Regions from separate parts of the Senimuribacter intestinalis genome, predicted to be linked through region 2. Evidence: predicted binding sites of a transcription regulator. Region 2 holds the regulator's gene; the other holds the start of a gene.
What was found. The regulator HrcA, encoded in region 2, represses chaperone genes, less so after heat shock. The targets are predictions, from matches to a motif close to TTAGCACTCNNNNNNNNNGAGTGCTAA.
Positions count from the first base shown of each region.

Region 1: the regulator HrcA is predicted to act here: its motif matches at 1,719-1,745, upstream of NFR88_RS12345 (co-chaperone GroES).

Region 1 covers NZ_CALPCF010000015.1:40,179-43,605, reverse strand. Annotated here, with positions in the region: gene groL (chaperonin GroEL) at 1-1,366, opposite strand, end outside; gene NFR88_RS12345 (co-chaperone GroES) at 1,391-1,669, opposite strand; gene NFR88_RS12340 (creatininase family protein) at 1,984-2,730, opposite strand; gene NFR88_RS12335 (ABC transporter substrate-binding protein) at 2,745-3,427, opposite strand, start outside.
Region 2 covers NZ_CALPCF010000003.1:28,401-31,827, reverse strand. Annotated here, with positions in the region: gene NFR88_RS03540 (FeoB-associated Cys-rich membrane protein) at 1-100, shown strand, start outside; gene NFR88_RS03535 (nitroreductase family protein) at 160-771, opposite strand; gene hrcA (heat-inducible transcriptional repressor HrcA) at 1,056-2,099, shown strand; gene grpE (nucleotide exchange factor GrpE) at 2,114-2,662, shown strand; gene dnaK (molecular chaperone DnaK) at 2,854-3,427, shown strand, end outside.

The DNA of each region.
Region 1 (3,427 bases), on a different contig from region 2:
TTTCGGCAATCTGTCTAACTGGCTCTTCCAGCGCTCTTTCGATAATCTTTGCACCGGTTCTTTCGTCGCCTTCCAATGTATCTACATACTTGGATACTGCGTCGATTGCACTGCAAAGCGCTACACCGCCGCCTGCAACAATACCTTCTTCTACTGCTGCCTTGGTTGCGTTCAGTGCGTCCTCGATTCTCAGCTTTCTTTCCTTCAGTTCAGTTTCTGTAGCTGCACCAACTTTGATTACAGCAACACCGCCGGACAGCTTAGCCAATCTTTCCTGGAGTTTTTCTTTATCAAATTCAGATTCAGTTTCCTCAATCTGCTTCTTAATGGAGTTGATTCTTGCTGTAATGTCAGCTTTTTCACCTGCACCATTTACGATAACAGTGGAGTCCTTGTCAACTTTAACAGTTGCAGCCTGACCCAGCATATCTAAAGTAGCTTCCTTTAGGTCATAACCAACTTCTTCGCTGATTACTACGCCTCCTGTCAGTACAGCGATATCTTCCATCATAGCCTTTCTTCTATCACCAAAGCCTGGTGCCTTAACAGCAACGCAGTCGATGGTTCCTCTCAGCTTGTTGAGTACCAGTGTAGTCAGTGCTTCACCTTCTACGTCTTCTGCAACGATTAAGAGCTTTCTTCCCATCTTAACAACCTGTTCCAAAAGCGGAAGCAATTCCTGAATATTGCTGATTTTCTTATCTGTTAACAGAATCAGTGGATTTTCCATCACTGCTTCCATCTTTTCTGTGTCGCTTACCATATATGCGGACAGGTAGCCTCTGTCGAACTGCATACCTTCTACTACGTCTAAAGTGGTGCCCAGTGACTTCGCTTCTTCAACAGTGATAACGCCGTCATTTCCGACTTTTTCCATAGCTTCTGCAATCAGTGCGCCGATATTTTCGTCAGCAGCAGAAACAGAAGCAACCTGTGCGATACTTTCCTTGGTTTCTACTTTCTTAGAAATTGTAGCAATTTTTTCTACAGCAGTTTCTACTGCACCCTGAATACCTCTCTTCAGAACCATAGGGTTTGCGCCTGCTGCTACATTCTTAAATCCTTCTTTAATAATGATCTGTGCCAGCAGTGTTGCAGTAGTAGTTCCGTCACCTGCAACGTCATTGGTCTTGGTTGCAACTTCTTTAACAAGCTGTGCACCCATATTTTCTACTGCATCTTCCAGTTCAATTTCTCTTGCGATAGTCACACCGTCGTTGGTGATCAGCGGAGAACCGAAAGATTTATTAATCAGGACATTTCTACCCTTAGGTCCCAGTGTAATCTTTACAGTATCTGCCAATTTATCCACGCCAGCCTGCAGTTTTCTTCTGGCGTCTTCTCCATAATATAAATCTTTTGCCATTTTACTTTACCTCCTAAACAAAAATTATTCTACTGTTGCCAGAATGTCTGCCTGGCTCATGATAGTATATTCCTCACCGTCATATTTAATTTCAGTGCCAGCATACTTGGAGAATACAACCTTATCTCCTGCCTTTACTTCCATCGGTTCGTCCTTGGTTCCAGGACCTACAGCTACGACTTCTGCCATCTGCGGTTTTTCCTTTGCTGCGCTGGCAAGAATGATGCCGCCCTGTGTTTTCTCTTCGGCTTCTAACTTCTTAATCACAACTCTGCTGCCCAGCGGCTTGATTCCAAAACTCATTTTCTCTACCTCCTGATATATATTTATTTAATTTTTATTCGACTCGTTATTAGCACTCAATCAAAACGAGTGCTAATCACTTTCTTTATTGTAGGTCTTTCTGTCCTCAATGTCAATATATTTTCCAAATTTTTTTATGTGTTTTTAGTGAAATTTTCCTTTACTCTCTCCGATTCTATTTTGGTCCGATATTTCCAAAATATGCACAAAAGCTCTTCCATATACTATATCCTATAAAAGGTGCCTCTCACGTAAATATAAGGAAGCGTTCTTTCTTCTCGAAAGAACGCTTCTCTGGAACAATTATGAGAGCTTTATCTCACTTCTGCCTTACGAAAGGCTTCTATAAAATTCGCAATATAATCTGCCACTTTCGTGAGCATTTCCACGCCCCATTGCTGCGTAGCTTCTTTTGGATCATCCGGACCAATCCAGCCATTAGACGTGTACTTTGTAACATCTCGAGGTACGGGAATACCAATGCCGCCAAATTCTATTCTATCAAATCCCATAGTTGGAAAATCTGCACCCAAATCATCAATCAGTTCCTGCCCACGCATATGGTCAAAATACACCAGATTCGGATTGATTGCCAGCATTGCCGCTGTTTCCTCTCCACCACCGTGGCCGCCTGCCCACGCAGCATTGAGCTGGCCTGCCATAATCCACCAGTTCAACTGCACACCAAGCGCCCCTTTGCGGCTTAATTCAATGCACACGCGATTTAAAGTCGGGATATTGCCGCCATGACCGTTGAGGAACAAAATTTTCTTTGCTCCATGCGCTAGCAATCCATCGGTAATACGTGTCAGCAGCTGATACATACAGTCTTCGCCCAAGGACACAGTGCCCGAGAAACTAGTCATATCCTCACATACACCATAAGGGATTCCCGGTGCAGCAGCTATTTCAACCCGTTCCTCTATCATAGACAGTAATTTTTCCGGAATCATAGTGTCAACTCCCAGTACATTGTGGCTGCCATGGCTTTCCAAACATCCAATCGTCAAAATCACCATGTCATTTTTCTGAAAGTAAGACTCCGTTTGCCAATATGTCATTTCCGCAAGTCTCATTATTCTGTTACCTCAACATTACGCAAGCGATGGTATCCATTAGGATCCGGCGCAAAGCCGCTTACTTTCTTTGAAGCGCCCACATTGACACTCTCATAGTACAGCGGTGCATACGGTGACAAGTCTCCCAGCAATTCTTCCAGCTGATCATAATACTCTTGTCTTTTTTCCGGTTCAGCAGTTTCTCTTGCTGCAATGACCAACTTATCTACATCTTTATTTTTCAGGAAAGCATCGTTTCCAGGATAACCTGTCTGTGTAGAGTGCAGCAGTGAATAATAAGTATAGTCAGCATCACCTGTTACGCATACCCAACCTGCAAATGAAAGTTCATGTGAGCCAGTGCCCAGCTCGTCAAGCCATGTACCAAATTCCTTTGTTTGAATGCTTACTTCAATACCAATCTCCTTCAGCTGGCTCTGAATAACCTGACATATTTCATTTTTTACAGAATCATCTGTTACTGACAGAGTACAGGAGAATCCAGCGGAGAAACCAAAGGTACTTGGCGGAATAACAGAATCTGCAGGCTCTCCCGCACCATACAGCATGGTTTCTACGATAGCTTCCTTGTCAATGGCATATCTGATTGCCTGTCTGACTCTCTCGTCAGCAAACTTCTCGTTGGTTTCGTTAATAGTCAGATAGGAAACACTCTGAGAAGGACCTTTGAACATCTGCA
Region 2 (3,427 bases):
TTGGTCGATTATCAAGAGCAAGAAAAATGGCGGCGGCTGTGCAGGCTGCGATGGCTGCGGCGGTGGCTGCAGTCACTGCAATGTTGAAAAGGGAAATTGAAGAGAACATGAAAGAAAAGGACGGTGCGCCAAATGACGTACCGTCCCTTTGATATTGTACTAGATAATCTCTGCGATTTCTTCAAAACTCTTTTTCTTTAGTATAGGAAGTTTGTAGTTAGGATCAGGTTTACCCACGACAAGAACCATAACCGGAGTTTCCCCTTCCGGACGCCCGAGAAGGGTGCGAAGGAAGGTTGGCGGTGCCGGTGTATAGGTCAGACTGGCAAGACCGGCGTTTCGCAGCGCATTGATCAGAAAACCGATGGAAATACCGATGGATTCGTTGACATAATAATTCTGATCTTTGGTACCGTCTTCCAATGTTTTGTACCATTCCTTGAAGATAACGATGAGACAAGGTGCTTGTGTAAGGAAAGGCTTTTCCCAGTTGACGTCCAGCTTGTCAAGGTCAGCTTGCCATTCGGCAGTAATTTTGCTTTCGTAAAATTTCTTTTCGACTTTTTCGGCTTCTTCTCGAATTTTTGCTTTCATAGCCGGATCGGTTACGATACTAAAATGCCAAGGCTGCTTGTCTGCACCGTTAGGGGCAGTTCCCGCAGTTAAAACACAGTTTTTAATCACTTCCATGTCAATGGGATCTGGCAGGAATTCTCTGTATGTACGGCGCTTGCGGGATTCTTCCAAAAGTTTTTTCGATTTCTCTTTCATGAAAAAATACCTCTTGTAAAATAACTAAGAAAAGAATAGCACAGTTTTTTTGACAATGCAAGGTATAATTGTTATACTTGAACAAAAAATATTCATATATATTGTGGTTTATAAACATGAAACGCTGTTTCTCTGTACAGTGGAACAGTGCATGCATTCACCAAAAATACACAAAAACATCATAAAAAAATGTGAAAATCCTGTTGACATTAGGGCAGAATAGGACTATATTATATATTGTGATTAGCACTCAAAAGAAGTGAGTGCTAATAAGGAGAAGCGTTATGGAATTAACAGATAGAAAATTGAAGATTTTACAGGCCATTATCAGTGACTATGTCAGATCAGCAGAGCCTGTGGGTTCCAGAACCCTCTCGAAGAGATTTGATCTAGGTATCAGTCCAGCCACAATCAGAAATGAAATGAGTGACCTGGAGGAGATGGGATATCTGACCCATCCGCATACTTCGGCTGGTAGAGTTCCTTCTGATAAGGCGTACAGATTATATGTGAATAAGCTGATGGAGAAACGTGAGCTGAGCCCGATTGAGAAAAATCTCATTGCAGAAAAACTCAGGGCAGATGTCAGCGAATTTGATGAGACTATCAAGCACGCTGCCAGAATCCTTTCAGAGATTACCAATCTGACTTCTTTTGCGATGACGCCGACCAAAAATGAGGATACCCTGAAGTTCATCAACCTATTGCCGGTGGATGAGACTACAGTGGTTTTGATGATCGTGTCAGAGAGTGGAAAGATTTCTAATACAGCCCTAAGAATGCGGGTACCATATACCGAAGAAGGACTGCAGATTCTGGCAAAGAATATGACCTATAATTTTAACGGCAAGAAGATTACAGATGTTCTGAAAGAACACATTATCGCAAGTTTTGAGTCTGACATAGAGGCGATGAGCAAGCTGGCTGAGAATATCATGCCAAACTTTATGAAGACATTGGAAGATATGCTCAATGTGAATCTCTATATGGATGGACTTACTAATATATTCGACATTCCGGAATATAACGATCTGGAAAGGGCAAAGAGCTTTCTTTCGCTTCTGGATAAGAAAGAAGACTTTGCGAAGAAGTTAATGGAGAGAGAAGATGGTATCATCGTTACCATTGGAGATGAAAATGCTGATGATTTGATGAATGATTGTTCCATGATTACGGCAACCTATCATGTAGATGGCAAGATGGTCGGCAAGATTGGCGTTATCGGACCGACTCGTATGAAGTATGGAGAAATTACTTCTATCATCGAGTATCTGACTGACAATCTCAGCAGCACATTTCAACTAGAAGGCGGTGAAGACGAAGAGTGAGTGAGGAGACTAAGGTGAACCAGGAAGAATTAAAAGAAGAACTGAACCAAGAAGAAGCAGTAGAAATGGAAGAAAAAGAAATTCCGGAAGATGATAATGCTGAGGAATCCTGCGAAGAGCAGACTGAAACCAAAGAAGAGACATCTGAGGAAGACGAGGCGCTGAATACCAAATATCTTAGATTGATGGCAGACTTTCAGAACTATAAGAGACGGGCAGAAAAAGAGAAAGGCGATATTTATGCCTATGCCAATGAGAAAATTATTGTAGAACTTTTGACCGTCATGGATAATTTTGAAAGAGCGCTGCAGCACGAATCCGCAGACGAAAGCTTTGCAGAAGGCATGAAAATGATTTTCAAACAGCTGACTGACGTATTAGAAAAAGCCGGTCTGGAAGAGATCAAGGCACAGGGCGAGGATTTCGATCCGAACTTCCACAATGCTGTCATGACTGAAGACAATGCAGAGTATGAAAGCGGCAAAGTGACAGAAGTGCTTCAAAAGGGATATTTGCTTAATAAGAAGGTTATTAGACCTTCGATGGTTAAAGTCAATAATTAACTTGTCAAATTGTCCCACAGCGTTGTTGCTCTTGATGTTTCGCTTCTCACGTACCAGGAGTACGCTCCGAGGCTCAACATCTTCGGCGCCTAGCTGTGAAACAATTTTACGGCGTTAATTAAAAGGAACGGCTTTAACGAAACTAATGTAAAAAAAGAAAATTTATTATAATCCAAAAGGAGGAATTTTAAATGGCTAAAGTAATCGGTATAGATTTAGGAACAACAAACAGTTGCGTATCCGTGCTGGAAGGTGGCGATCCTGTCGTAATCGCAAATGCAGAGGGTAACAGAACTACACCATCTGTAGTGGGTTTTGCAAAGAATGGTGAAAGACTGGTAGGTGAAACTGCAAAGAGACAGGCAGTAACCAACCCGGACAGAACCATTGCGTCCATCAAGAGACACATGGGTGAAGACTACACTGTAGAAATCGACGGCAAGAAATATACGCCGCAGGATATTTCTGCAATGATCCTTTCCAAGCTGAAGGCGGATGCAGAGGCTTATTTAGGTGAAAAAGTAACAGAGGCAGTTATCACTGTTCCTGCTTACTTCTCCGATGCCCAGAAGCAGGCAACTAAGGATGCAGGTAAAATTGCAGGTCTGGAAGTAAAGAGAATCATCAACGAGCCGACTGCTGCATCTTTGGCATATGGTCTTGACAAGGAAGAAGGGTCTCACAAGATTCTGGTATATGACCTGGGCGGTGGTACTTTCGACGTATCTATTCTGGAACTGGGCGACGGCGTATTTGAAGTACTGG